Linked DNA regions of Tautonia rosea. Each later gene encodes a partner of the first gene's protein in a complex. Links are inferred from orthologs where the notes say so. Each region holds a gene or a part of one and is shown in the gene's direction. Other genes may lie near its edges. The genes, in order: nuoF and hoxE.

Region 1 (14,529 bases):
AACTTCATTATAATCGGGCACCTGGAGAGACTCAATTGCGGGAGACGCCTGGACTCGGCGAATCGTGCCGGATCGTCTTCTTGCTTCGGCTTGCTCCAGACGGAGAGATGAGGATGGAGCGGGACCTGGTCCGGGAAGACCTCGCACACTCGTCACCAATCTGGGTCCTCAAGGTCGGGACCAGTGTGCTCGCGGCGCCCAATGGGACGCTGGATGAACGTCGCATTGCCAATCTCTCGGATCAGATTGCCGAGGTCGTCCAGTCTGGAAAACGTGTAGCCCTCGTCAGTTCGGGAGCCGTTGGAGCCGGAATCGGTCGCCTCGGGCTCGCAAGACGGCCGACCGACCTTCGCCACCTTCAGGCGGCTGCAGCCTCAGGGCAGGCGCACTTGATTCGGGCGTATGACGAGGCTTTCCGAAAGCATGGCTTCAGCGCAGCGCAACTCCTCTTGACTCGTTCGGACTTCGACGACCGCGCTCGTTACCTGAATGTCCGAAATACCCTGCTCACCCTCTTCGAATACGGATCGATCCCGATCATCAATGAGAACGACACGGTCAGCGTCGATGAGATCCGGTTCGGAGATAACGATTATCTCGCCGCCCTGGTGACCAATCTGCTCTCTGCGCCCTTGCTTGTCATTTTGAGCGTGGTGGATGGGCTTCTGCGGTGCGACCCTTCTCAGGCCGCAACTGTGACCTCGGGGAGTGGGAACGAGCCGATCCGAGTGATTCATGATCTTGATCAAGCCATTCAGGAACATGTGGGACCCGGACGAAGCCTTCTCGGTTCTGGAGGAATGAGGAGCAAGCTGGAAGCCGCCCGGCTGGTGGCCCGAGCCGGTGGATCGGTGATCATCACCTCCGGTTTGCGTTCTGACGCGATCCATCAAGTGCTCTATGGTCGCCCGATCGGCACCCTTATCCCTGCTTCTGGAGCGACCCAGCAGGCCCGACGCCGATGGATTGGTCTAACCGCCCGTCCGAGGGGCTTCCTCATTGTCGATGACGGCGCTCGGCTGGCCCTCGAATCAGGTCGGAGTAGTCTCCTGGCGATTGGGATCGTCGGTCTCGAAGGACAATTTCGGAAAGGAGATGTGGTCGGAATCCGGGACCTTCAGGGGCACGAATTTGCCCGAGGACTCTGCAATTATTCCCTCGAAGAAACCCAAGGGATCCAGGGCCTACGTACCGATCAGATTCAAGAACTCCGAGGACGTGTGGATTACGATGAAGTTATCCATCGGGATAATCTGGTTGTGCTCGGATAACCACATCTCACGGCAACAATCTCGGGAATTCGCTGACACCCCTGGACCCTCAATGCTAAAATTCTTGGTGTGCGCGAAGACGGATCACACGTTGAGGGTCTGCGACGGAGCGACGTCACCCACTCAACTCCCTAATGCTGGCATTCAATCCGAGGATCATCGCCATGCGAGGCCCCCATCGAGCGTGCACAGGAACGTTTTCCGCAGGAGGAGTCTTGCTGGTGGCGGTGTTCGTCATTGCTCCCTCGGTCCAGGCACAATTCAACGGCGATCCCTTCGATCCGTACCGAGCGTCTTTCCGCTCCTCGACCATTCCCATGGCCACCCAATTTGGACCCGGCAGGACCCGAGTGGTGACTCCTCCCGGAATGGGGAGTGTGCCTGGAATTGGGGTTCCCTGGGACGCCTCGTTTACCAACCCAACGTACTCGGCTCCCCCTCCGTCACGGTTCCGAAGTGCAGACTTCGATCTCCTCTCACCCTCGAACGACGTTTACCGCCGTTACGACGCGGAATTCGGTCGGGTCTATCGACCCAATGCCGAAGCCGACGAACAGTTCGCCCGGATGCAAGAGGCTCGGCAGGAACTGTATTTCCAGGCCATGCGGGAAACCGATCCCGAGCGGAAGGCAGAACTCCGAAAGCAGTTTGAGGACCTCAGCCGTCGGATCAGCCTCGGCATGTCCCCCTCCGCTCGTCGAGACTCAAGGGCTCCTCGAACCGACCGAGACGCGGCCCAGTCCCGAATTCCCGGCCAGACCGATGGTGGCACTGCGGAAGGCTTACCACGGACCGTTCGCTCCTACGAAGACCTCGCCCAGTGGTCGAGAGTCATCAACCGTCAGGCAGTCTCGGTGGGAATCGTTCGCCCCGACTCAAACTGAGCGGCCGCTGGCGTCTTGACGGGCGCATCTCGAACCTTACAATCATGCCGAGCGTTGAGGAACGTTGCGGAGATTCTCCGAACGTTTCTGACCTCGGCTTGTCGAATTGTTCGGTCGCGTCGCTCGGATCAGCATCCGAGAGATGGCTTGACCGAGCTTTTTTTTCGAACCTCTTGTGAAACTGTTCACAATCGGGCCGCAGTCACCTCGACTCAACAGACACCCGAAGCGACTGGGAGTGGACGAGTGGGCCTGGAATTCACACCGATCTTTCTGCTGATCCTCGTTGGGATTTCCGTGGCCGTAGGAATGCTCTCCATGAGCTATTTGTTGAGCCCCGGTCGCCGCAAGACCCCCTCAAACCGGGTCAAGCAGATGCCCTACGAGTCGGGGATGGACCCGATTGGCGATGCTCGGCAACGGTTCGATATTCGATACTATCTCGTGGCGATCGAGTTCCTCATCTTCGACGTGGAACTGCTTCTCCTCTACCCCTGGGCTGTTGGCCAGTGGCACCGTGACGAAACCTCGACCGCCCTCGGGGCGTCGTACGGCGTGCCGCTGGAATTAAGGACAATGGCCTTCTTCGGCGTACTGGCGTTCCTCGGAATTCTGGTCGCCGGATTCGCCTACACCTGGAAGAAGGGGGTTTACGAATGGCGATGACCCAGAATAACGGCGGCTCCGTTCCGGCTTCATCCCGCCCGGTTCTGACGAATCGTCCTGCCGCGGCCATGCCGGCCACCAAGGGCGGAATTGAGGTCCCTGAAAATGTCATTATGACGACTGTCGACTCGGTCGTCAGCGCTGCGAGGAAATACAGCCTCTGGCCCATGCCGTTTGCCACCGCCTGCTGCGGAATCGAATTGATGGCCGTCGGTGCCAGCCGTTTTGATATCTCTCGCTTCGGCGCTGAGGTCATGCGGTTCAGTCCTCGTCAGTGCGACCTGCTCATCGTTGCCGGCCGGGTGGCCATGAAGATGCTTCCGGTCTTGCAGCGTATCTGGCTGCAGATGCCCGAGCCAAAGTGGTCGATCAGCATGGGGGCCTGCGCCAGCACGGGAGGGATTTTCGACACCTATGCAGTCGTGCAAGGGGTCGACCGCTTTATCCCGATCGATGTCTACATCCCTGGTTGCCCACCTCGGCCAGAGCAAATTCTGAGGGCCTTGATGGACATGCAGGCCAAGATTCAGGCGGGCGGTTCGGTCTTTGGCACCGGCCTTCCAGAACTGGCTGAACGAGAAAAGATGCTTGCTGAGAAGCGAAATCTTCCTGCTGGCCTTGCCACCGCTCCCGAGCGAGGCGATGAGGGACGTTTCGGCTACAGATCTCCCGGTGGCGATGCCTTGCTTGGGATTGACGAAACCCGCTAACCTTCCGCTTGCTCGACCGACACTGAGCACCATGAGTTGAATCTTCGGAGCCGTTCATGAGCGAAGCGACCTCGATGACCTCGCATCCGATTGTCGACCAGTTGACCGAGCGATTCGGCGGGTCCTTGATCCGCTCGTCGACCTTTCGAGACAATCTCCGGGTGCTCGTCGATCGCTCGGCCCTCTTCGAGGTGCTTTCGTTCCTGAAGGACAACGCCGGTTACACGTTCCTTTCCGAACTGGGAGGGATCGACTATCTCGGGTACCCCGATCGCCAGGAGGGTTCCCGGTTCGAGGTTCACTACGTCTTGCTGAAGCAGGAAACCTCGGATCGCATCATCATCAAGGTAGGTGTCGATGACCCGGATCCCACGCTCCCTTCGGTCATGCCGCTCTGGGGAGGGGCGAATTGGATGGAGCGTGAAGTCTTCGACATGTACGGGATCCGATTCGATGGTCATCCCGACCTTCGTCGCATCCTGATGCCCGATGAGTTTACCTCCTACCCGTTGCGGAAAGATTATCCGCTTCGCGGTCGGGGTGAGCGACACAACTTCCCGAAGATCACCCGAGATCAGTCCTGAGCTTCGCCAGAACGGCAACCTGTGACATCGTTCGAAGCGATTCGCGTTTCCGAATCATTCCTTTTCCGGGCGTTTCGATCCCGGCACCGTCCAGCTTCCTACCCTAGCCGCGAGGTCCAGCAATGCCGGTTAATTTGCTCGAAGACGACCTCGACATGAACGTCGGGACGGGCGAGCACGAATATCACTGGACGCTCAACTTCGGCCCACAACACCCGGCCACTCATACGACACTGCGTCTCGTGCTTGAGCTCGATGGCGAGCGGATTGTCAAGGCGACGCCTCACATTGGCTATTTACACTCGGGCTTCGAGAAACTCGGCGAGCATCTGACGTTCAATCAGTATGTGACCGTTGCCGACCGCAAGAACTACATCAGCCCACCGATGAACGAGGTGGCCTGGCATCACGCGGTCGAGAAACTGCTTGATATTGAACTGACGCCGCGTTGCAAGTACATCCGCGTGATCATCGGCGAACTTTCCCGGATCAGCGACCACCTGCTTTGCACCGGGGCTGCTGCCCTCGACCTCGGTGCTTTCACGGCGTTTCTGTTCGCGTTCAACCTTCGCGAGATGATTTACGACGTCTACGAGCAGATGTCGGGCTATCGATTCCATCCGGGTTACACGCGCGTTGGTGGTGTCCTTTATGACTTCGACGACAAGGTTCTTCAGCGCATTGAGCGAGTCTTGCAACAGACTCCCAAGGTGCTCAAGGACATGGAAAAACTTCTCTTCCGCAACCGAATCTTTCTTGATCGGATGCGAGGCGTAGGCGTTTTGACCAAGGAGATGGCGATTAACCTCTCGTGCAGCGGGCCGATCGCCCGGGCAAGCGGGGTAACGTACGACCTTCGTAAGGACGAGCCGTATCTTGCCTACCCGGACTTCACGTTCCAGGTGCCTTACGCCACGGAAGGGGATTGCTACGCTCGCTTCCAGGTCCGCATGGAAGAAATGGTTCAGAGCCTTGAGATCATTCGTCAGGCAGTGAAAAACTTGCCCAGCGGGCCGGCCAATGTGCCGATTTCTGAGAAGTTTCCTTTGCCCGATAAAGGAACCGCTTACAACAGCATGGAAGGGTTGATCCAGCATTTTGAGCTGATCATGCCCAACCGAGGGCCGGACAGCCCTCGCGATGAAGTGTATGCCGCTGTTGAGAGTCCCAACGGCGAACTTGGGTACTATCTCGTCGCCGATGGTTCTCAGGTGGCCTGGCGGACCCGAACCCGCCCGCCGTCGTTCATTCACTTTGCCGTCTTCCCGCATCTGATTAAAGATCACTTGATCGCCGACGTCGTCGCGGTCCTGGGAAGTCTGAGTATCATCGCCGCGGAACTGGATCGCTGAGGAATCTTCGGAATCGTACTCAACGCTCCGCCCTTCGCCCTCGTTGAAGAAGGACCAAGTCGCCGATGCCCGCTGCCGAGAGTCCCAGCACCGCACCGTTGCTCAACGAGTCGATCCGGGAGAAAATCCGCGCCTACATCCCTCGGTATCCCGATAAGCGGGCGGTCACGCTCCCCGCGTTGCATATCGTCCACGAGCATCTCCGATGTGTCCCTTATCGGGCGATGGAAGAGATCGCCGAGATTCTCGATCTTCAACCGGCAGATGTTCATGACACGATGAGCTTCTACGGCTTTTTCCCCCAGGCACCGATCGGCGAAAAACGCCTCTGGCTTTGCCGGTCCATCTCATGCATGCTCCGGGGGGGAGACGAATTGCTTGGGGTCGCCTGTCAGGCGGCGGGTGTCGAGGGTCCTGGGCAAACGACCCCGGACGGGGCCTTGACTGTTGAGTTTGCCGAGTGCCTTGGGATTTGCGATCATGCCCCGGCCGCACTGTGCGATGACGGACGCATTTACGGACCACTCGACGAAGCGAAGGTTGCCGAGATGATTCAGGATGTGCGGGACCCTTCCCGTGCTCCTGCACCCGAGGGTTGATCGACTCGTCGGTTCCAGAAAGACCTTTCGCGACACTCAACTGGCCGCCCATAAACGAACGATCTGGGAGCGTGACGACCGTGGCATCCTTCGAACCCGTCTTGACGCGAAACTTCGAGATTGAGAACAGTCAATCGCTCGAGGTCTATGAGTCTCGCGGCGGTTACAAGGCCGCTCGCAAGGCCTTGACCTCCATGTCCCCGGATGAGGTGGTGCAACTCGTCAAGGATTCCGAGTTGCGGGGACGAGGCGGCGCAGGGTTCCCAACTGGTCTGAAATGGACGTTTCTCCCCAAAGACCGCCAGCAGACGTTCATGTGCGTCAATGGCGATGAGAGCGAGCCGGCGACGTTCAACAACCGGTACTTGTTGGAGCGTGACCCACACCAGATGATCGAGGGGATCATCATCTCCTGCTTTGCCACCAAGGCGAGCACCGCTTACCTCTACAATCGCTTCGAATACATCACCGCCACTCGAATCATGGAGAAGGCAATCGCGGAGGCGAAGAAGGCTGGTTATCTCGGCAAGAACATCTTCGGATCGGGCTTTGATCTGGAGATTTACGTTCACCGAGGCGCTGGAGCGTACATCTGCGGTGAAGAAACGGGCTTGATCGAAAGTCTTGAAGGAAAGCGGGGATGGCCTCGGATCAAGCCCCCGTTTCCGGCGGTTGAGGGCGCGTTTCGCAAGCCGACCGTGGTGAACAACATCGAAACCCTCTGCTGCGTTCCTCATATTGTCGAGCGAGGGGTTGATTGGTTCAAGTCAATCGGCACTCCAAAAAGCTACGGGCCGAAGCTGTATACGATTTCCGGCCATGTCAACAAGCAGGTCTGCGTGGAACTTCCCCTCGGCGTGACGACTCGCCAGCTGATCGAGGAACACGGCGGAGGGGTCTGGAAAGGTCGAAAGGCCAAGGCTGCAGTCCCTGGGGGCATCAGCATGGGGCTGTTGAGTGCGGACGAACTGGATGTTCCGCTCGATTTTGAGGAGATCCGGAAAACCGGCTGCCTCGGCCTCGGCACTGCCGCAGTGACCGTCGTTGATGACCATACGCCCATTATGGACGTGCTCTACAATACCTGTCGTTTCTTTGCTCACGAAAGCTGTGGGCAATGCACACCGTGCCGTGAGGGAACGACATGGTTCTACAAGACCATGAAGCGCATCAAGGCCGGTGGTGGTCGCCTCGAAGATCTCGAGGTGATGGGTCAACTGGCAAACAACATGGGTCTGACTCCTGGCACGACCATCTGTGGTCTCGCCGATGGAGCTGCCTGGCCGATCAAGAATGCCCTTGCCAAGTTCCGGCCCGAACTTGAAGCGTACATCCGTACGCATCAACATCCTGATGCGAGACCGACTTCGCTTCAGGAGGCGATTTACCAGGGTGCGTTGCCTTCTCGGCTTGGCTCTGGTTCTCCTGTGCCGCTGGCCTTGGTGGAAGCCCCTGCGAATAGTCCTCGTTTGTCGCCCGGGGCTTGATCGCCGACTCCGATTCTTCCCTGATTTGACCGCTCACGCTCTGCACGGTTCCCAGACGCCCAGGACCTTCGATGGCCACCATCATCATCAACGGTACGGAGTACACGCTGCCCGAGGGCGAGCGGCTGAACGCCATTCAGGCGGCACAGCGGTTCGGGATCGAGATCCCGTACTACTGTTGGCATCCCGCCCTCTCCGTCGTGGCCAATTGTCGGATGTGTGAGATCCAGGTCGGCGCGAAGGATCCGAAGACCGGGGAGATCAAGATGATCCCCAAAATGGTCCCCGGTTGCCAGACGCCGGCGAAAGATGGGACCGTGATCGTCACCGATAGCCCTGAAGTACAGGCGCATCAGTCGATGATCATGGAATATCTCCTGATCAACCACCCGCTTGACTGCCCCGTCTGTGACCAGGCAGGGCAGTGCGGGTTGCAAGATTACAGTTTCAAGCATGGTCAGTCGGTCCACCGGTTTGTGGAAGAGCGGACCATCAATCCTCGCAAGGACGTTTCGGATCAGATTCAGCTGAACATGGACCGGTGCATTATGTGCACCCGTTGTGTCCGGTTCACCCGAGAGATCACCGGGACCAACGAGCTCCAGGTTGAGCGTCGCGGCAATCACGCGGAGATCACCACCTTCCCCGATCGCCCGCTTGACAATCCGCTCGCCGGGAACGTGGTCGACCTTTGCCCGGTCGGAGCCCTGCTCGACAAGGATTTCCTCCACAGGCAGCGGTTCTGGTTCAATGACCAACATAAATCGGTCTGCACTCGTTGCTCTACCGGTTGTAACATCACCGCTGAGGAGAACCGCGGGAAAATCTGGCGCTTGAGGGCGAGATTTAACCCGAAGGTCAACGATTACTGGATCTGTGACGAGGGTCGGTACAGTTATAAGTCGGCCAACGATCCCAATCTCCTGCCGGGAATGTTTGTCCGCGAGGGGGCAAGTTTGCAGGAAGCGCCGGTGGACCGCGCACTCGATACAGCTCGAACGCGATTGAAGGAGATTGCGACTCAAGGGGGCCGGATCGCCGCCGTGGTTTCCCCCTTCTTAACCGTCGAGGAATCCTATCTCCTTTGCTCTTACGTCAAGGGTCTGAATCCATCGGCTCAACTGGTGCTCGGACCTTACTCGGTTGTGGGAGAGAATGTGGTATTCACTCCCGATCAGCGAGCCGGGCGTACGGGAGACACCTCCTTTGTGGTTCCTCGTCCCTTCACCATTCATGCCGAAAAGTGCCCGAATCGGAACGGTGTGGAACGCATCCTGACCCATTTCCAGGGTTCGGTGAAGACGTTTCAACAGTTCCGCGTCGAGTTGGGCACTCAACCGCTCGACGCACTGTTCATCACCGGAGGCGGTCATGACCCGGTGTACGAAGGCCCGGAAATGATCGCCTTGAGGGAGGCGGCCAAGTTCCTGGTGGTTCAAGACGTATGGCCGACTGATCTTGCAGGCCTTGCGGATGTGATTCTTTCGTCGGCGACCTTTGCCGAAAAAGCTGGCTGCTATGTCAACTCATCAGGTCGCTTGCAATATGCGTCTGCGTCACTACCGCCTCGTGACGGCAGCTTGCCTGATCTTGATCTCCTGGCGATTTTGATGGAACGTCCTGGCGGTGGTCCGGTCTCCTCCGGCGACGTTCTGGCTGAATTGGCCAGCAAGGTCCCCGGTTTCGAGGCCGTGAACCGGCTCGAAGGTCAGTTCCCTGAATTCGGGCTCCTTCTCGATGAGGAGGAGACTCCCATTCCAGGCATGGCGTTTTATGTTGACCCCTGGCATGCTCCTCGAGGTAAGGTCACCCTGGCTCGATGATCGACCGTCACACGTGACGCGATGCATTGACTTTCCATCCGTGATGCCAATCGAAGGAAGAATCGGGCTATGGCGACCTGGCAGTTTCTTGTCATCCTGGTGAAGATCGTTCTGATTGTTGGCATTTTCCAGGGTGCCGTGGCGTACATGATTATGCTTGAACGCAAGATCGCAGCCTGGGCACAAGACCGCGTCGGCCCGAACCGGGCTGGTCCGTTCGGTCTGCTTCAGCCGCTCGCGGATGGCGCGAAGATGTTGCTGAAAGAGGATGTGATCCCCGGGTACGTGAATCGACCGCTCTATATCCTCGCTCCGGCGATCGCCATCGTTGCCGCCACGATCGGGTTCGCAGTCGTGCCATTTGGCCCGGTCGGAACTGATGCTCCCACGGTGAGTGGGCACGCGATCGAATTTCAGATTGCTCCAAACGTTGACATCGGGATTCTCTATGTCTTTGCGATCGGTAGTCTTGCAGTCTACGCCGTGATCCTCGGGGGCTGGGCCTCGAACAACAAGTACTCCTTCCTCGGCGGTTTGCGGAACAGTGCTCAAATTATCAGTTATGAAATCCCGCTTGGTCTTTCCGTGCTCGGGATGATCATGATGGCTCGCTCTCTCGACCTGGGCGAGATCATGGCCTGGCAAGAGCAGAATGGCTTGGGATTCATCCCTGCCTGGGGCATTTTGGTCCAACCTCTTGGCTGCCTCATCTTCCTGATTAGTGCCTTTGCCGAGACGAATCGCCTACCTTTCGACCTTGCCGAGGCCGAGCAGGAACTTGTTGGTGGTTTTCACACCGAATATTCGGCGATGAAATTCGGCATGTTCTTTCTTGGCGAATACCTGCATGTGATCACCGTCAGCTTCCTGATGTCCATCCTTTTTCTAGGAGGTTGGGATCCCCTGTTCTTTGACCTGGGCTCGAACGGTTGGATTTCGGCGGTCATCAAGGTCGGCGTCCTCTTCTTCAAGGTCTTCCTCATGGTCGTCTTCATCATGTGGATTCGCTGGACCTTGCCGCGATTCCGATACGATCAACTTATGAACCTTGCCTGGAAGGCACTGATTCCCTTGGCCTTGCTCAATCTCATCGTCACCATGATCTTGCTTCAACTCTTCCGGGGTATCGGCTGAGCGCAGCGGACACTCCCGAATTCATTCACTCCCGGAGGACTCTCGTGAAACTGGACGACCCGAACCTCAAGCGTCTTGAGCCCCCGAAGCTCACACTGTTTGAGAAAACCTATCTTCCTCAGATTCTCGGCGGACTTGTTGTGACTGGCCGTCACATCCTCGGCGCGGCGGTTGGTGGCAAGGCCATTACCGTCCAGTACCCTGAGGAACAGCACGTTCCCTCGGCGAATTATCGTGGCGTCCACCGCTTAAACAAGGATGAGCAAGGGCGCGTTAAGTGTGTTGCCTGCATGCTCTGCGCTACCGCTTGCCCCGCCCATTGTATCGATATTGTCGGAGCCACAGCCCCTCCCGAGTGGGAAGACCGTGAGAAATACCCCGAGAGTTTCGTGATCGATGAGCTCCGTTGTATCTATTGCGGTATGTGCGAGGAAGCCTGTCCTGTCGATGCCATCGAACTGACTGGGTTGTACGACCTGACCGGCCTCAGCCGTGAAGAGATGATCTACGACAAGACCAAGCTTCTCTCAGTCTTTGATATGACCAAGGACGCTGAGCCGATGCAATCGGGTAATCCACCGGCCACCCTTGCCTTGCCCACCTCGCCGCTCGAACCCGAGGGTCCTGGCCCTCGACCTTCCTCCTCCGCTGGCATCCCCCCCAGGAGCTGATCCGTGACGCTGCTCGACACTCGGGACTTTGGCTGGATCCTGGCGATCGTCGTACTCGGCTGGGCTGGCTTGTGGCTCCTGTTGCCTCACCGTCACGGCGGTTCGAGAACAACACGGATCACCTCTGTGGGAGCGCTCCTGGCTGGGATCGCCCTCCTCCTCATCATGCCGCTCCTGACTCCACCGGGTCCACTCCTTCCGACCTTGTTTTTCTATGCGTTCAGCCTGCTCTCATTCATCGGCGCAGTCTTGATGATCACCGCTCGCGACCCCGTCTATTCGGCACTCTGGTTTGCAACCGTGGTGCTTGCAAGTTCGGGGCTTTTTTTGCTCGCGGGAGCACAGTTTCTGGCAGCAGGAACGGTCATTGTCTATGCCGGGGCAATCATCGTGACGTTCTTGTTCGTCTTGATGCTTGCTCAATCCCACGGTCAAGCAATTTACGATCGAAGTGCTCGTCGTCCGTTGGCGTCCTCCTTCACAAGTCTCTTGCTCCTTGGAGCGTTAATCGCTTCAATCATCGCCACAGGATCCGGTGTGACTCCCGAGACGCCCTCACCCCTAGTTTCGGTCAATGAGCTGATCGCGCAGGATCCGTCTACTCATCCCGTGGCGCTGGTAGCTTCCACCGCAGTTCGGGAAACTGCCCGACTTCCCGAGCCCGTTGAGTTCGGCCAGCGCCCCCCCCACGTGGCTGGGCTAGGCGGCACGCTTTTCTCTGATCATTTGTTGACCGTAGAGGTGATTGGCCTGCTTCTCTTCATCGCACTGATTGGTGCCGTTGCGATCGCAACACCACGAACCCCGGTTCGCCCCGATCGCTCCGGTAACCCAACCCCCGATGCCCCGACAGCCCCTGCCGGAACTGCCTAACGCGTGAGCTGGTTCGATTTTCACGGAGCGAGAGAAACCGAGTGAGGCCCATTGATCCATGCCGGACTACGCATTTTCTTTTGATCAGCTCTCGAACTACCTGATCATCGGCGCCGTGCTGATGTCGCTGGGCATGCTCGGGTTTCTTTCCCGAAGAAACCTGATTGTCATGTTTCTCTCAGCCGAAATGATGCTCCAGGGCACCGCCTTGACCCTTGTCGCGTTCAGCCGATTCCACGGGAACTGGACAGGGCAGGTCTTCACGATTGTGATGCTTACCGTTGCCGCCAGTGAAGCCGCCTTGGCCCTCGCCCTGATTTTGGTTCTCTTCAACCGAAATCGCTCACTCGATATCTCGCTTTGGCAAGGCCTCCGAGAGTCCGGCTTGCCCGAATCGTTGGAGACGGACAAGGCCGAGCCTTACGTCCCCCTGCCTGGTCCAGAAAGTTATCCGAACCTGACACCGTCCGGCGTGGAACCGCCGCACCCTCGCCAGCCTTGGGAGCAACGTCGTGGTTGAGTCGCTGATCCGCAACGTCTGGCTGATCCCGCTATTGCCCCTTCTGGGCGGGCTCATCGCCTTCGTCGGCGGCCGGCGACTGCAGGGCTGGAACCACCTGCCAGTCATCGCTGGAATCGCCCTTTCGTTCCTGCTCAGTCTCACGATCCTTCTGGGAACCGATGGGTCTGAAGTCACCCAGGTCTACACCTGGATCAACATTGATCAGTCGATCGATTCAGACCAAGCCTCTAAGGTCAATCTCCGAGACGCTTCCTTGATGGTTCCGATCGAGTTCCGAGTGGATGGTCTTACGACCATGATGCTCGGGATGGTGACATTCGTTGCGTCACTTGTCGCCATCTTTGCCGCAGGTTACATGGCAGGAGATCCGGGTTATCCTCGGTTCTTTTTCGTGTTCGGCCTCTTCGTCTTTTCGATGACGGGGCTCGTTCTCTCAAGCAATTTTCTGCTCACATACGCCTTTTGGGAAGGTGTTGGGGTGTGCAGTTATTTGCTGATTGGTTTCTGGTATGCAAAACCCGAAGCCGCTGAGGCGGCCAAGAAAGCCTTTCTCGTCAACCGGATTGGCGACCTTGGATTCGCAATCGCCCTGTTTCTTCTCTGGACCTACGCGCCGAACCATGACCTCAGCTATTCGAACATCCTGAGTCTGGAAACCCGGAATCTGCTTGCCTCCACTCCGCTCTTTCTTGGACAGTCGGCGCTGTTCTGGGTTGTGCTCCTACTGTTCTGGGCGGCCACGGCCAAGAGCGCTCAGATTCCGCTTTATGTCTGGCTCCCCGACGCGATGGAAGGTCCGACCCCTGTTTCGGCCCTCATCCATGCGGCAACAATGGTCACGGCAGGTGTTTATCTGCTGGCTCGATCAAGTCTGTTGCTTGCCGCGGAACCCGGTCTCCAGGTGGTCGTATCGATCATCGGTTGTGCAACTGCACTTCTCGCCGCCTTGATCGCTCTGACCCAAACGGATTTGAAGCGTGTTCTGGCCTACTCGACGGTGAGTCAGCTCGGCTTTATGTTCATGGGTTTAGGAGCCGCAGTGGGCCATATCGCTCAGTTTGCCGTGATTGCAGCGGTATTCCACCTCTTCACGCACGCGTTCTTCAAGGCCTTGCTCTTCCTCGGATCCGGTTCGGTCATGCACGCGATGGGCGGTGTGATCGACATGAGACAGTTTAGTGGGCTTCGCCATCGACTCCCTTACACCTGCTGGACCTTTGCGATCGGAGCGCTGGCCCTTTGTGGTCTGTTCCCGCTTGCCGGGTTCTGGAGCAAGGATGAGATCCTGGCCGCACTGAGTGCTGCGTCTCATGATGAGAGTGTCAAGTATGCCAACCTCTATCTCGGAATCTACTGGGTTGCCACATTCACGGCACTGTTGACTGCTTTCTATACCGGCCGAGCCTTCTTCATGACCTTTTGGGGGCCGGAGAAATTGCCCAGCCCCAACGATCCGCATTCAGCCTCCCTTTCTTCTCACGATGCACCTTCCATATCGGGTGGAGCAGCCTTTGGCGTTGATACTCCCGCCCCGGAGTCTCCTGAACTCGCTCGCTACGAATCTGCGATGGGTGCTCATCGAACTGAGCCTCATGCTCACGGCAGTCCTGAAACCAGTGGCACGACGCATCATCCTTCCGGGGGTTCCTCTCACGAACCGGTTTCTCAGGACGGTCATCATCACGGTGCGGATCCTCATCACGGTCACGACTCACATTTCGGACATGAATCACCGCCCATCATGATTGTTCCGCTCATGATTCTTGCCGTGTGTGCCGTCCTTGTCGGGGTCATCTTCGGCCCGACCACTCACTGGTTTGCTCACCACGTTGAGGCAACCCCGACATTCGATCTGCTTGAGCATGACAAGCATAAATTTGACTGGGCAACTGCAATCACAGGAACGTTGGCTGCCCTGATCGGTCTCGGTCTGAGCATCATCATGTATGCTC
Region 2 (14,352 bases), on another replicon or contig:
ATTCGATCAACGCCTGAGCACAGGCGAATCCGCTCTGAAAGGCCCCCTCGATCGACCCGAGCAAGGCCCAATCGCCACAGGCGGCCAGGTGGGCTTCGGGGTCGATCAGGCAAGGTGTTCCCAGGGGGTCAACCGGCTGGGCAAAGAGCCATCGGTGGAGCGACTCGACGCGAGGCGGGCCGAGGAGGATCGCAAAGGTCTCCTCGGCGGCGGCTCGCAGAAACCGGGCGACCTCCGAGGGATCGCGATCGCGGTGGGCCTCGGACCAGGCGTGATTCGCCTGGAGAACCAGGGCGGGCGACTCCGGTCGGCCCGGCTTGCTCTGCTCGTTTGACGCCCACCGCAGGACGGGATGATCGCATCGGATGCCGTCGAACGGCAAGACGGTTCCGTCCTCGGGGGTGGTCATCCAGGCGAAGCAGACAGCCATCGGAATCGATTCGAGGGTCGCTGCCAGTGACGAATGCTCGCGAAGCAAGGCGGCGGCCTGCGCGGGGGGAGCCGTCACGATGACTGCGTCGAACGTCCCGAATGAGGAGCCGTCACGAGCGATGATCGTCCAGGAGTCCGCCGATTGTTCGATTCGATCGACATGAACGCTCATCCGGACGTCGATCCCTTCGGCCAGCCTCTGGCCGATCGTCCCCATGCCGGGGACGCCGACGAACCGGGGAGATTCGGGAAGCTCCGGGATCAAAAGGCCCGATTCGAAGCGAGCGAAGCGGCCTTGCCAGACATCAAGGCAGGACGATGCGCCCGAAGCTTCCAGAAACGTCTGGAAGGTGGGGTCGGTGATCGAAAACCAGGGGGGGCCGTGATCAAAGGAGAGCCCGTCCATCGACCGGGTCGAGGCGCGGCCTCCGGGGCGCCGCCCTTTGTCGAGAACGACGACGGAGTGCCCGCACTCACGCAACCGACGGGCGGCGGTCAGCCCGGCAATCCCAGCCCCGATGATCCCGAAACGCTTGGGCATGAGTCGATTTCTCTCGGATCAACGGAGCGTCATCAATCCGAGGCGGTCGAGGACCTCTGGAATCTCGGACTTGAAGCGGAAGAAGCCGGCGGTGGCAAAGGGCCAGAAGGCGTCATCCCACTCCTTGCGGAGCACGGCGAGCGTGATGCCAGCCTCTCGAAGCGGCTCGCGGAGTGCATCGACCCGCTCTCGGGCGGGCCCCTGGGGAGACTCGGCGGTGACGATCCGGTCGATGCCGTGCCGCTTCGCCCAGTTGAGGACCGGTTCGAGCCAGTCGCCGATCGGGTCGAGGCGATCGGTCGGGGCGTCGAAGACCCGAGCGGCGCGATCGAGGGCGTCGTCCATCGCTCCGTGGGTAAAGGCACGCGGCAAGGGGCCGACGGGCATCGGCGAGCGGTCGTCGAGGTTGACGATTCCGGCAAGGGCCACGACCTGATCGGGGTCGAGGCCGAGGGTGGTGGGATCGAGGTCGTCCTCGGTCACGAGCAGACCGACCGGGCCCTGGCCGGGGCGATCGGCCGGAGGCAACGGTCGGGGGCGAGGGGGAGGAGGGCCGGGGATCGGCTCGGCGGTCGTCGTAAATCGCTCGGTGGGACGGAACCGACCGGACGTGAAGCGGGCAATATTCCCGGCGCTGGCCAGATAGGTTTTCCCCTGCGTCTGAAGCCCGGCCACCCATCGCCAGGAGAGGGTGTTCGAGGCCGGGTCGCCGTCGAGGAGGTGGCGGAGGAAGAAGTCGGCCCCAAGGGCCCAGGGAAGACGCAGGGTGAAGATCCAGAGGCTCGCGAACCACATGCGGGCATGGTTGTGCAGATAGCCGGTCGAGATCAATTCGTCGGCCCAGTGATCGAGGCATTCGATGCCGGATCGGCCGGAGATGGCGGCCTCCCAGCGATCGCGGAGGCGGCGGTCGCGCTCCAGCTCCGCGAGAAGGTCAACGACGTCGGACCGGTAGGATCGCCAGACTCCCGGCCGGAGTTCGAGCCAACCTTTCCAGTAGGTCCGCCAGCAGACCTCCTGGACGAATTTCTCGGCCTGAGCGAGAGAATACCGCTCCAGCACCTCGCCGATGACTTCCTCTTCCCGAACGAGGCGATGACGGAGGTACGGGGAGAGGGTGGAAACGTGAGAATGCTTGCCCGGGCCTTCGTCGAAATTGCGGGAATCGGCATACGCCCTGCCGGCGCGGGGCAGAAAGGCGTTGAGGCGGCGGAGGCCCTCGGCGCGGGTCGGGGTCCAGGGGGACGAAGCAGAGGCGTCGGCCATCGACGATTTCTCAACAACAGCGGCATCGGGTCCCGGGCGGGAGATGTCTCCCGATACCCTAGGCACCCTGTCGAAAAGCGTCCAGCCGACGGAGGATGCCCAACGATCAGCGGTCGGAGGTTGGCGACTCCGTTCGGCCCCCAGGGCCAAGGATGAGATCCAGAAGCACGCGGACCTCGCGATGGGCCTCGACCGGATGGCGCAACGGCAGTTCGGCGTGGACCTCGTACCGATTGCGACGCCCTTCCCGCACCCGAGAGAGATACCCCCCCTGCTCCAGATCGGCCACGATCCGCTGCACCGCTCGCTCGGTAATGCCGACCCGTTCGGCCACCTCGCGTAAAAGACTTTCCGGCTCTCGCGCGATGCAAAGCAAGACGTGGGCATGGTTACTGAGGAATGTCCAGTCGCTCCCTCCGGTGGTTTTCGAAATTGGCTCATCTCCCATCGCTTGACTCCCGATGGAATATGCGATAGATAATACGCGAAATCAGTGTCGCGTTTCAAAGAGCGTACGTCGGACCCCGTCCGAAGGGTTGCCCCAGTGTAACCCGTCGCAAGGGCCTTTGCCGATGAGGCGTTTCCTCGGCGCGTGGCTTCGAGGTTCTTTTTCTTCAGGAGAAGGGGGTCCGATGTGATCGACCGCAGGTCCGAGCGATGGGAATTTGTGCTCCTCGGGGCGATTGGGGGACTGACAGCCCTTTCAGCGGCTCTGGTGGTGGCCCAGGGGGTCTCGCCGATTCCGATGCGAGGGGCTGGGCTGGTGATTGACCGCCTCAGCGCCTCGTTGAGCTTGCTCGTGGCGTCGGTCGGGGCGATTACCTTTCGGTTCTCGCAGCGATACCTGGACGGTGATCCGGGGCGTCGGGCATTCCTGATTCGTCTGGCGGCGACGGTTGTGGCGGCATATCTCTTGATGCTGGCAGATCATCTGGTCGTGCTGGTGGGAGCCTGGACGTGCACGAGCCTGGGACTGCACGCCTTGTTGACCCACGAGCGAGGGCGAGCCGAGGCGCTTCGACCGGCCCGCAAGAAATTCCTCATTAGCCGGCTCGGCGACGTGGCTCTGATTGGGGCGATGGGGGTGATCGGCCTGGTCTGGGGCACTCTGGAGCTGTCGACCTTCCTGGAACGGGCGTCGAGCGGCGGGAACGATCTGGCGGTCGGGGTGGTGGCGATTCTGGTGGCGGTCGCGGCCCTGACCAAATCCGCCCAGTTTCCGTTTCATAGCTGGCTGCCCGAGACGATGGAGGCCCCCACGCCTGTCTCGGCTTTGATGCACGCAGGGATCATCAACGCGGGGGGGGCCCTGCTCTTGCGGTTTGCCCCGGTGATCGTTCAGGCGCCGGCGGCCCTGGTAATGCTAACCGGGGTGGGGACTCTGACCGTCGTGCTGGGGCTCTTGGCGATGTGGTCGCAGGTGAAGATCAAGCGAACGCTGGCCTGGTCCACGGTGGCTCAGATGGGCTTCATGATGGTGCAGTGCGGCTTGGCGGCGTTTCCGGCGGCCTGGCTTCACATTCTCGGGCACGGGTTGTACAAGGCGTGGAGCTTTTTGCGATCGGGCGAACTTCCCGGACCAATGCGCCCGATGGGCTCCTCCTCTCCGGGTCGGGTCCTGATCCTGGCCACGCTGGGAACGCTCGCGGCGATTCCGGCCTTGATGCTGGCGAATGCGGTGACGACCTTCGATCCGATGCACTCTCCCGGGGAACTGGCCCTGGCGGCGATCGTCGCGCTGGCGATCGGTCAACTTTGGGTCGCACTGCTGAGGAATCCCGGCGTCACGCCGGGGCGAGTGGTGGGAGCGATCGGAGGAACGATTGCGGTGGCCCTGCTCTCGTTCGAGTTGTACCACCTGGCCGGTCTCTTCCTGGCTCCGGTGCTGGGGCCGTTGGTGCTGCCGACGGGGCCGATCGCCTGGGTCTCGGCCGCGCTTCCGGTAGCGGCGATGGTGGCCTTGATCGTCTCGCAGAGCCTCATGCCGGTGCTCGTCAACCGATCGATCGGCCGAGCGTTTTACGTCCATGCCTTGAACGGTTTCTATTTCGGGGCGATTGCCGACGGTCTGGTTGACCGGGTCTGGAGCCGCCTCGCTCGATCGCGGAGGGGGGTTGAAGGTGCCTGAGACCTTGATCACGACGGAAGAGATTGACGGCCAACAGATTGCCTCGGTTCGAGGCATCGTCGATCGGGTCTGCCGACGCATTCCTCCGCTCTGGGATCTGGAAAATTACGTGGCGGTGAACCCCTTCCTCGGGTTCATTGAGCGGCCGATCGACGACGCCGCCCGATCGGTGCGTGATGCCCTCGGTGCTCGCGTCCTGCCCGAGCTTTCCGCTTACCGAGAGCGATTCGCGTCTGGGGCCTTCAACCGGGGCGACCTGGAGTCGGCCGCTCGCCGATCGGGGCATGCGGCCGATTCCCTCACGGCGATCCTGCGCGGGAACGATCCGATTCCCACCCGACCCGCCAGCTCGGTCCAGACCTTCACCGAACGGCTTGACCGAGAGCGAGGAACCACCTGGGACGATGCCGTCGTTCGGCAGATCACCCGTTGGTGTGCGGTGCATGCCTCGGGAGGGGGGACGTACTGGCGATTGCCGGGCAACCCGCTTGGGCTCTTTGCCTCGTGGCGCGAGGCCGCCCGCTACGACCGAAGCCTGGAAGTGCTCGGCCTGAAGGGGTGGAGAGCACAGATCGCCTCGCTTCCGGAAGATGCCACGGCGGCGATTGCAACCGTGCTGGATCGGCTGGGCATCGCAGAGGAATCGCGAGACGCGTATCTCGCTCGATTGCTCGGCGGGGTCTTCGGCTGGGCCGGCTTCTTCCGTCGCGAGAGTTGGGAACGGGGAGACGAATACCCGGCGACCGTGGCAGAGTTGCTCGCCATTCGCTGTAGCGCCGACTGGGCGGTCGCGTCGATTCTGGGAGCATCCGAATCGGCCGAATCGCCACGATCCGTCGATCGCACCCTCAATCCCGAGGACGAATCGATCCGGGCCGTCTTCCAGGATGCCCTGGAGAACGGCTACGCTCGGCGATTGTTCGCGCGCTTCCACGCTCCGAGCGAGCAAGCCGTCAGCGATCGACCGTCAGTGCAGGCGGTCTTCTGCATCGACGTGCGATCGGAGGTCTTGCGAAGACACCTGGAGGCGCAATCTGAGGCGATCGAGACGAAAGGCTTTGCCGGATTCTTCGGCGTCCCGCTGGCCTGGAAGGGGGACGGATCGGGCGCAAGTGCCCGGTGCCCGGTCTTGCTGAAGCCGGCCGTGACGGTTGCCAGCGACACGGCGCCGAAGTCCGCGGTGGTCAACGGAACCGCCAAGCACCTGATTGGGGCGCCGGCCTCCGCCTTCGAATTCGTGGAGATTCTGGGGCCTGCCTATAGCCTCGGCCTGGCCGTCGACGCGATGGCCATGCGATCGCCGAAGCACTCGACCGAAGGGAAGGCCCCGTTCGGACTCGATGCCGACACCGAGGGGGTTGGCATCGCCCCTCCGGCGCGGGTCGAGTTGGCGGCGGGCATTCTCAAGAACATGGGCCTACGCGATCGGTTCGCCCGACTCATTCTCTTGTGCGGCCACGAGAGCCATAGCAGCAATAACCCACACGCCGCCGGACTGGACTGCGGCGCATGTGGGGGTCACGGCGGGGCGATCAACGCCCGGGTGGCCGCGGCGTTGCTGAATGATCCGGCCGTTCGGAAGGCGCTGGCGGGCCTCGGCTGGGAATTGCCAAGTGACACCCACTTCCTGCCGGGTGTGCACGACACGTCGGTCGATGAGGTCACGTTGCTCGACCTCGATCGTGTGCCGTCCTCGCACCAGGGGGATCTGGACCAACTTCGCGGCTGGCTCGACCAGGCTGGAACCCTTACCCGGGCCGAACGGGCCGGGGCGCTCGGCATGCCGGAACGGCCTCCTGGCCTGCTGGCTCGATGGCTTCGGCGACGGGCGCGGGACTGGTCGGAGGTCCGTCCCGAGTGGGGCCTGGCCCGCAACGCCGCCTTCATCGCCGCGCGACGGACCCGAACCCGGGGTGTAAATCTCGAAGGCAGGACCTTCCTGCACGATTATGACTCGGATCTCGACGAGGATGGATCGATTCTCACCCTGATCCTTTCCGCACCGATGGTTGTGGCCTCGTGGATCAACCTGCAATACTTCGCCTCGACGGTCGACAACAACGTCTTCGGCTGCGGGACGAAGACCTTGCACAACCGGGTCGGATCGCTCGGGGTGGTTCTGGGCAACGGCGGCGACCTTCGCACCGGCCTGGCGATTCAATCGGTCCACGACCGGAACGGCCACTGGTTCCACGAACCGCTGCGGCTTCAGGTTGTGGTCGAGGCTCCGAAGGATCGGATCGACACGGTGCTTGACCAGCAACCGACCGTGCGATCGTTGGTCGAAAACGGCTGGGTGCGTCTGTTCGCCCTCGATCCTGCCGGCTCGGAGATCGCGCAACGACTCCCCGAGGGAGTCTGGGAAACGGTCCACGATCCGGAAATGCAAATCGGCGATCGCAAGAAGAAGGCAATGCTCGCCTCGGTTTGAGCGGACGCGCCCGGTCCTGCTGGCCTTGGCCGCCAGAGGATCGGGCGAACCGAGGGTCGGGGAAAGGAGCTGCACCACGCCGTCTCGTACTGCCCAAAGGGGGCAGCCAGCTCGACTTGAAGAACGGAGCGGAGTTTCGACCTGGAATCGGAGGCTTCGCTTGCCTCCATCCAGAGGAGCAGTTAGACTACGATTTGTATCGAAGCCGCTTGCGAGAGGCGGCCTGAAATCGGCTAAGATAGCCCCGACGAGCGCTCTTTTGCGCCCGATCGGGGCTTTTTTGTTGCCATGTGAAACCGTTCCCCTCACCATCGACGGTGGGGCCGCCGGTGGCACCGTCGCCCCCGCAAGGATTGAGGCAACACCGATTTCTTGCCGCTCGCACGGAGGAGGTCCGAACGTGGACAGAAGATCGGTGACGGTCGACGGGAATGAGGCTGCTGCCTACGTCGCTCATCTCACGAATGAGGTGGTCGCGATTTATCCCATCACGCCCGCCTCTCCCATGGGAGAGCTGGCCGATGCCTGGTCAGCAGCAGGCCAGGAAAATATCTTCGGCGTGGTGCCCGACGTCATCGAAATGCAGAGCGAGGCCGGCGCCGCCGGTGCCGTTCACGGCGCCTTGCAAGCCGGAGCCCTGACGACGACCTTCACGGCCTCGCAGGGCTTGCTGCTGATGATCCCCAACATGTTCAAGATTGCCGGCGAGCTGACGCCGACCGTCTTCCACATTGCGGCCCGATCGCTGGCCACGCACGCCCTGTCGATCTTCGGCGATCACAGCGACGTGATGGCTTGCCGATCGACCGGCTGGGCCATGCTGGCTTCCAGCTCGGTCCAGCAAGCGCAAGACCTGGCCATGATCGGCCAGATGGCCACGCTGGAAGGCCGTATTCCCGTGTTGCACTTCTTTGATGGGTTTCGGACCTCGCACGAAGTCAACAAGATCGAACAGCTCTCGCCCGACGACGTCCGATCGCTGATCGACCCGAAGCTGATCCAGGCGCACCGCGATCGGGCCCTCTCGCCCGATCGGCCGGTGCTGCGCGGATCGGCTCAGAACCCCGACGTGTTCTTCCAGGCCCGAGAAGCGTGTAATCCTTTTTATGCGGAGATGCCGGGGATCGTCCAGCGAGCTATGGACCGATTCGCCGCACTGACAGGGCGACCGTACCGATTGTTTGAATACTCGGGCGCTCCCGATGCAGATCGCGTGATCATCGTGATGGGATCGGGGGCCGCCACGGTGGCCGAGACGGTCGAGGCCCTGATCGCTCGCGGTGAGAAGGTTGGGATGCTCGAAGTGCATCTGTTCCGCCCCTTCTCGGTCGCTGCGTTTGCTCAGGCACTTCCGGCCAGTACGCAAGCAATCGCCGTGCTCGATCGGACCAAGGAGCCCGGGGCCATTGGAGAACCCTTGTATCAGGACGTTCTCACGGCGTTGATCGAGTCTGATGGCATCAACGGCGCAATGCCGAAGGTGATTGGGGGCCGCTACGGACTGTCGTCGAAAGAATTCACGCCGAGCATGGTCAAGGCGATCTTTGATGAACTGAACGCCGAGCAAACGAAACGTCGATTCACCATCGGCATCGTCGATGACGTGACCCACCTGAGCCTGAAATACGACCCCGAGTTTTCGACCGAACCGGACGATGTGACCCGAGCCGTCTTTTACGGACTCGGCAGCGACGGGACCGTCGGCGCGAACAAGAACTCGGTCAAGATTATTGGCGAGAACACACCGCTTCATGCTCAGGGCTACTTTGTTTACGACTCGAAAAAGTCAGGGGCGATTACCGTTTCTCACCTGCGATTCGGTCCTCGACCGATCAACTCGCCGTATTTAATCACCCGGGCGAACTTTATTGCGTGTCACCAGTACAATTTCCTCGACCGCATGGACGTGCTGGAACTGGCCGAGCCCGGAGCGACCTTCCTGCTCAACTGCCCGCACAGCCCGGAGGAGGTCTGGGAAAAACTGCCGGTCGAGATTCAGGAAACGATTCTTGAGAAAAAGATTCGATTTTACGTGGTTGATGCGTTTCGCGTTGCCGACGATGCCGGGCTGGGCCAGCGCATCAATACCGTGATGCAGACATGCTTTTTTGCGCTGGCCGACATCTTACCCCGCGACGAGGCCATCGCCCATATCAAGGACGCGATCAAGAAGACTTATGGCAAGCGCGGCCAGGTCGTCCTGGAGCGGAACAATGCGGCAGTCGATGGTTCTCTTGTGGCCCTGCACAGGGTAGAAGTCCCGACAACGGTTGCGGGGAATCGACGACGATTGCCGGCGGTTTCGGGTACGGTACCCAGTTTCGTGGAACGGGTCACGGCCCTGATGATGGCCGGCAAGGGAGACCTTCTTCCCGTCAGCGCGCTGCCGGTCGACGGTACGTTCCCGACCGATACCGCCCGCTTCGAGAAGCGAAGCATTGCCCAGGAAATTCCGATCTGGGATCCGGAGCTTTGCATTCAGTGCGGCCTGTGTTCCTACGTCTGCCCGCACGCGACCATTCGGATGAAGGTCTTCGATCCGGCGTCCTTGAACGGCGACGCGGAGGTCTTGCCCAATCGTCCCTGGAAAGGAAAGGAGTTTCCGGGCCAGCATATGACGATTCAGGTGTATCCTGATGACTGTACAGGATGCGGAGTTTGTGTCGATGTCTGCCCGGCCGTCAGCAAGGAAGTGTCCAAGCATAAGGCGATTAACATGGAGGAGAAGACTGACGAGGTCCTCCTCCAGGAACGTGCCCGGCTCGATGTCTTCGAACGCCTGCCCGAACCTGACCGGGCAACCGTCAAATCCGAGACGGTCAAGGGATCGCAGGTTTTGCTTCCGCTCTTCGAGTTCTCGGGAGCCTGTGCCGGATGCGGCGAGACGCCGTACCTTCGGCTCATGAGCCAACTGTTCGGTGATCGTGCTCTGATCGCCAACGCCACCGGCTGCTCCTCGATCTATGGGGGGAACCTGCCAACGACCCCCTGGTCGACGAACGCCGACGGCCGAGGTCCCGCCTGGGCGAACTCCCTGTTCGAAGACAATGCCGAGTTCGGCCTGGGATTCCGCCTCGCCGTGGATCAACTCGAAGAATACGCCAGGACGCTGCTGAAAGGGATGGCCGGATCGATCGGAGACGAACTCGTTCATGCGATTCTCGATGCCGATCAACGGACTGAAGATGCGATCCACGAGCAACGCTCGCGCGTCTCGACCCTGCTGCAACGACTTGAATCACTTGAATCGCTTGAGGCGGCCTCGCTTCGCAATGTCGCGGAGGTGCTCGTTCGCCGGAGCATCTGGATTGTGGGAGGCGACGGCTGGGCCTACGACATCGGCTTCGGTGGGCTCGACCATGTGATGGCTTCTGGTCGCGATGTGAACATCCTGGTTCTCGATACGGAGGTTTATTCCAACACGGGTGGACAGGCATCGAAATCAACCCCCCGCGCCGCTGTTGCAAAGTTCGCAGCCCAGGGTAAAGGGATCGCCAAGAAGGACCTCGGCATGATTGCCGTGGACTACGGCAATGTGTATGTCGCCCAGGTGGCCATCGGGGCCAACCCCTTGCAAACGCTCAAGGCATTCCATGAGGCCGAATCGTACCCCGGCGTGTCTTTGATTCTGGCCTACAGCCACTGCATTGCGCACGGCATTCAGATGTCGACCTCGATGTCGCATCAGAAGGAAGCGACCGCCAGCGGCTACTGGCCCCTCTTCCGACACGACCCGAGACAGGCGGGTGAAGGAGCGACCCCGTTCCACCTTGACAGCCGAAAGCCGACGCTCCCCTTCCGGGAGTTCGCCATGAAGGAAGCCCGCTACGCCATGCTCGCACGGACCAATCCGACCCGAGCCGCGGAGTTGATGAAACTGGCCCAGCGAGACATCGACGAGCGCTGGCATTTCTACGAACAGATGGCGGGGGTCGAGCGCTCCGTGCCGGATCGCGTGAAAGGGGTGGTGTCATGAGCGTCGACCTGCGAACCTCGTATCTTGGATTGGAGCTGTCCCATCCGGTCGTGGTATCGGCCTGTTCACTTGGCTTTGATCCGGCCAACCTGAAACGGATGGAAAACGCCGGAGCGTCGGCCATCGTCTTGCCTTCGCTGTTCGAAGAACAGATTGTGCATGATCAAATGGCCGTGCATGAGTTTTACGAGTTCACCTCGGAGAAATTCCCCGAAGCGCTCAGCTTCTTCCCCGAGATGGACGACTACAACACTGGCCCGGAAGCCTACCTTCGGCTGGTCGAGCAGGCCAAGCGGTCCCTGTCCATTCCCATCATTGGAAGCCTCAACGGTACCTCTGCGGGCGGTTGGACACGCTATGCTCACCTGATTCAGGACGCTGGGGCCGATGCGCTCGAATTAAACATTTATCATCTCGTCACCGACCCCGGCTTCGATGCCCAGGCCGCCGAGGCTCGCTACCTCGAACTGGTGGCCGAGGTCCGGAAGGCGGTTTCTATTCCGCTCGCGATCAAGCTTGGACCCTTCTTCAGCGCCTTGCCTCACATGGCGACCAGACTGGTCGATGCCGGGGCCGATGGGCTTGTGCTGTTCAATCGGTTCTACCAGCCGGATATTGATCTGGAAACGCTCCGCGTTGTGTCTCGACTGGTACTGAGCACCAGTGATGAGGTCCGTTTGCCGATGCGATGGATCGCGATTCTCTCCGGTCGTGTGAAGGCCTCTCTAGCCGCGACGACCGGGGTGCATACGCCGGAGGACGTCTTGAAACTCTTGCTCGCCGGCGCTGATGTGACGATGGTCGCATCCGTACTCTACACGAGAGGAATCGACCATCTGCGCGTGCTCGTTGACGGCGTTCGCTCCTGGCTGGAAGAGCACGAGTACACTTCGGTCGCACAAATGAAGGGAAGCGTCAGCCAGGTCAATGCTCCTGACCCGGAAGCCTTCGAACGAGCAAACTACATCCGAACGCTTGTTGATTTCACAAGTTCCGAATCGACGCGCTGAGCCGTTCTTGGCCCAGCGGATCGGCTGCGGGACGGAGCCTGAGTCGCCTCGTCCCGAAGACTCAACGCCTGGGAGCGCGTCACCATGGGCAATCCCGTCACAAAAGGTCGTCCCCGACCCACAAGCCCCGGCACTCACCCAAGTGGCGATGATCGATTCCGGTATCTTGATGCCGCGATGAAACGGCAACGCTACCGACCTGATGCCTTGATCGAAGTCTTGCACACGGCTCAGGAATTGTTCGGCTATCTGGAGCCGGATTTGCTCCGTTACGTCGCCCGCGGCTTGCGACTACCTCCCAGTCGCGTTTATGGAGTCGCCACGTTCTACCATCTCTTTACCTTTCATCCCAAAGGAGAACATACCTGCACGGTTTGCACCGGAACCGCCTGCTATGTCAAGGGAGCTGATACCTTGCTTGGCGTGGTCGAACAACTGACGGGGACGCCTCCGGGCACAACCACCGCCGATGGCCGCATCTCGCTCGAAACGGCCCGATGCCTGGGAGCCTGCGGACTGGCCCCGATCGTGGTGTTCGATGGCAAGGTCGTCGGCCAAATCACCCCTGAGGAAATCGTAGATCGCGTGAAGGGATGGCTCGATCATGGATCTTGAGGATCTCATTGCCCTGGCCGAAGCAGAGCAGCGCGACCGAGCAGAAATCGAGGTTCGCGTGTGCACGGCCGCAGGTTGCCTCTCCTCGGGCTCTCGACCGGTGGTCTCGGCACTTGAACGCGCCCTTGCGGATCGGGGGCTGACCCCTCGCGTGCGACTGCGAGAGGTCGGATGCATGCGACTCTGCTGCGAGGGACCCCTTGTTGCGATGGACGTTTTGGAGACCGTTTCGTCCCCGGAACCTTCGCTTTATGGCAAGGTCACTGCGGGCCAAGCGTCTGTCCTGGTCGACGTCATCGACAACAAACAGGCAACGACGGAGGGGCTCCAACCGATTGATTCGAATGGTCCTTTTTTCTCCCGTCAACGCTCGGTCGTTCTCGAGCACTGTGGCCTCGTCGAACCGGAGCGCATCGAGTCGTCCATCGCGCTGGGAGCCTATCGCTCGCTTCATCGAGCACTCCATGATCTGAATCCCGCCGAGGTTGTGGAGCTAGTCACGCGAAGCGGTCTGCGAGGCCGAGGCGGTGCCGGCTACCCGACCGGCTTGAAATGGGCCACCGTGGCCAAGATGCCTCCCGGCCAAAAATACGTGGTCTGCAACGCCGATGAAGGTGATCCGGGCGCGTTCATGGACCGGAGCATTCTAGAGAGCGACCCCCACCGAGTCCTGGAAGGAATGGCCATCGCCGCCCATGCGATTGGGGCCGATCAGGGTTATATTTATGTTCGGGGAGAATATCCCATCGCAATCTCACGGCTTGATACGGCCATAAGGCAGTCCAAGCGACTGGGTTTGCTTGGGAGTGCGATCTTCGACTCGACCTTTAACTTCCGGGTCGATCTCCGCATTGGGGCCGGTGCCTTCGTCTGTGGCGAGGAGACGGCGCTCATCCACTCGATCGAGGGATTACGCGGCACGCCAAGACCTCGGCCCCCTTATCCTGCCGAGTCAGGACTTTGGGGGCATCCGACCCTGATCAATAACGTCGAGACCTATGCCAATATCCCGGTCATTCTTCGTGAAGGAGCGGATTGGTTCACTCAAATCGGAACCGAGCATAGTAAAGGAACAAAGGTGTTCGCCCTGGCCGGGAAGATCCGCCGCGCGGGGATTGTCGAAGTTCCCATGGGAGTTCCCCTCCGTGACATCGTCGACCAAATCGGGGGGGGACCTCCCGAGGGTTCCACCGTCAAGGCTGTTCAGACGGGTGGGCCGTCCGGAGGTTGCATCCCTGCGGAATTGCTCGACACTCCGGTGGATTACGAATCGCTCAAGGCACTGGGATCAATCATGGGTTCCGGCGGTATGGTCGTCATGGATCAGGATGACGATATGGTGGGCGTCGCACGGTATTTCATGAAGTTTTGCATGGATGAGTCGTGCGGCAAGTGCGTTCCGTGTCGCGCCGGCACCGTTCAAATGTATCGCTTGCTTGATCGGATTGAATGCGGAGACGCGACGAACGACGATCTCGTCTTGCTGGAAGAACTCTGTGATCTGGTGCAGCACGCGAGCCTCTGCGGTTTGGGACAATCGGCTCCGAATCCGGTCCTGAGTACCCTGCGATTCTTCCGACACGAATATGAGTCGCGATTCGTGGAACCCACCGGCCCACGATCGTCCTCCGTTTCCTCTGAAGCGAGGTGAACTCATGGCCGTCAAAACGCTTTCCCTCGACGGTCAGCTCATCAGCGCCCGAGACGGGCAGACACTGCTGGAAGCGGCCCGAGAATCGGGGGTTTCCATCCCGACGCTCTGCCACCTCGACGGCCTCGACCCTGTTGGGGCCTGTCGGCTTTGTCTGGTCGAGGTTAACGGTCGCTTGATGCCCTCGTGCCTGACCCGAGTTGCCGAGGAGATGGAGGTCTGGACTCAGACGGAGCGACTGCAACGCTATCGGAAACAGATCGTCGAACTGTTATTCGCAGAGCGAAACCACATCTGCTCGG

What was found.
Region 2: the proteins of nuoF (region 1) and hoxE are in contact, whole or in part, in a cryo-EM structure (PDB 8BEW), measured with the Thermoanaerobacter kivui proteins. The link is inferred for Tautonia rosea from one-to-one orthologs. Residues at the interface, in WP_173402339.1 of Thermoanaerobacter kivui: Thr34, Gly35, Ala38, Tyr223, Pro233, Gly234, Ala235, Phe236, Arg239, Tyr266, Glu272, Arg309, Glu310, Gly311, Ala312, Ala314, Cys317, Ser326, Ile327, Glu328, Gly329, Lys330, Arg331, Gly332, Trp347, Ser390, Gly391, Lys392, Thr396, Val464; in WP_049685740.1 of Thermoanaerobacter kivui: Glu27, Arg28, Gly29, Ala30, Leu31, Ile32, Gln36, Lys63, Gly66, Val67, Phe70, Tyr71, Gln73, Phe74, Leu88, Gly89, Thr90, Ala91, His93, Val94, Lys95, Arg125, Val126, Cys128, Leu129, Gly130, Ala131, Cys132, Gly133, Thr144.

Annotation. Positions count from the first base shown.
Region 1 is NZ_JABBYO010000019.1:69,380-83,908, reverse strand. What follows is about bases 5,421-8,349. They hold nuoF (NADH-quinone oxidoreductase subunit NuoF), read left to right. Parts: upstream 5,421-6,146; coding sequence 6,147-7,553; downstream 7,554-8,349. Other genes in these bases: HG800_RS24020 (molybdopterin-dependent oxidoreductase), read left to right, coding at 7,625-8,349; HG800_RS24030 (NADH-quinone oxidoreductase subunit NuoE family protein), read left to right, coding at 5,533-6,066; nuoD (NADH dehydrogenase (quinone) subunit D), read left to right, coding at 5,421-5,467. In the rest of the region: proB (glutamate 5-kinase), read left to right, coding at 114-1,271; HG800_RS24055 (hypothetical protein), read left to right, coding at 1,436-2,155; HG800_RS24050 (NADH-quinone oxidoreductase subunit A), read left to right, coding at 2,474-2,821; HG800_RS24045 (NADH-quinone oxidoreductase subunit B), read left to right, coding at 2,890-3,531; HG800_RS24040 (NADH-quinone oxidoreductase subunit C), read left to right, coding at 3,588-4,115; more of nuoD, read left to right, coding at 4,238-5,420; more of HG800_RS24020, read left to right, coding at 8,350-9,376; NADH-quinone oxidoreductase subunit NuoH, read left to right, coding at 9,446-10,510; HG800_RS24010 (NuoI/complex I 23 kDa subunit family protein), read left to right, coding at 10,555-11,181; HG800_RS24005 (NADH-quinone oxidoreductase subunit J family protein), read left to right, coding at 11,185-12,054; NADH-quinone oxidoreductase subunit NuoK, read left to right, coding at 12,113-12,574; nuoL (NADH-quinone oxidoreductase subunit L), read left to right, coding at 12,567-14,529. UniProt on the Escherichia coli protein: NDH-1 shuttles electrons from NADH, via FMN and iron-sulfur (Fe-S) centers, to quinones in the respiratory chain. The immediate electron acceptor for the enzyme in this species is believed to be ubiquinone.
Region 2 is NZ_JABBYO010000009.1:244,317-258,668, forward strand. The notes cover bases 10,882-13,633. They hold hoxE (bidirectional hydrogenase complex protein HoxE), read left to right. Parts: upstream 10,882-11,868; coding sequence 11,869-12,399; downstream 12,400-13,633. Other genes in these bases: HG800_RS17550 (dihydroorotate dehydrogenase-like protein), read left to right, coding at 10,882-11,784; nuoF (NADH-quinone oxidoreductase subunit NuoF), read left to right, coding at 12,389-13,633. In the rest of the region: HG800_RS17520 (NAD(P)/FAD-dependent oxidoreductase), read right to left, coding at 1-973; HG800_RS17525 (FAD-binding domain-containing protein), read right to left, coding at 992-2,239; HG800_RS17530 (helix-turn-helix transcriptional regulator), read right to left, coding at 2,346-2,687; HG800_RS17535 (proton-conducting transporter transmembrane domain-containing protein), read left to right, coding at 2,874-4,367; HG800_RS17540 (YbcC family protein), read left to right, coding at 4,360-6,798; nifJ (pyruvate:ferredoxin (flavodoxin) oxidoreductase), read left to right, coding at 7,199-10,774; more of HG800_RS17550, read left to right, coding at 10,771-10,881; more of nuoF, read left to right, coding at 13,634-14,050; bidirectional hydrogenase complex protein HoxU, read left to right, coding at 14,055-14,352. UniProt on the Escherichia coli protein: NDH-1 shuttles electrons from NADH, via FMN and iron-sulfur (Fe-S) centers, to quinones in the respiratory chain. The immediate electron acceptor for the enzyme in this species is believed to be ubiquinone.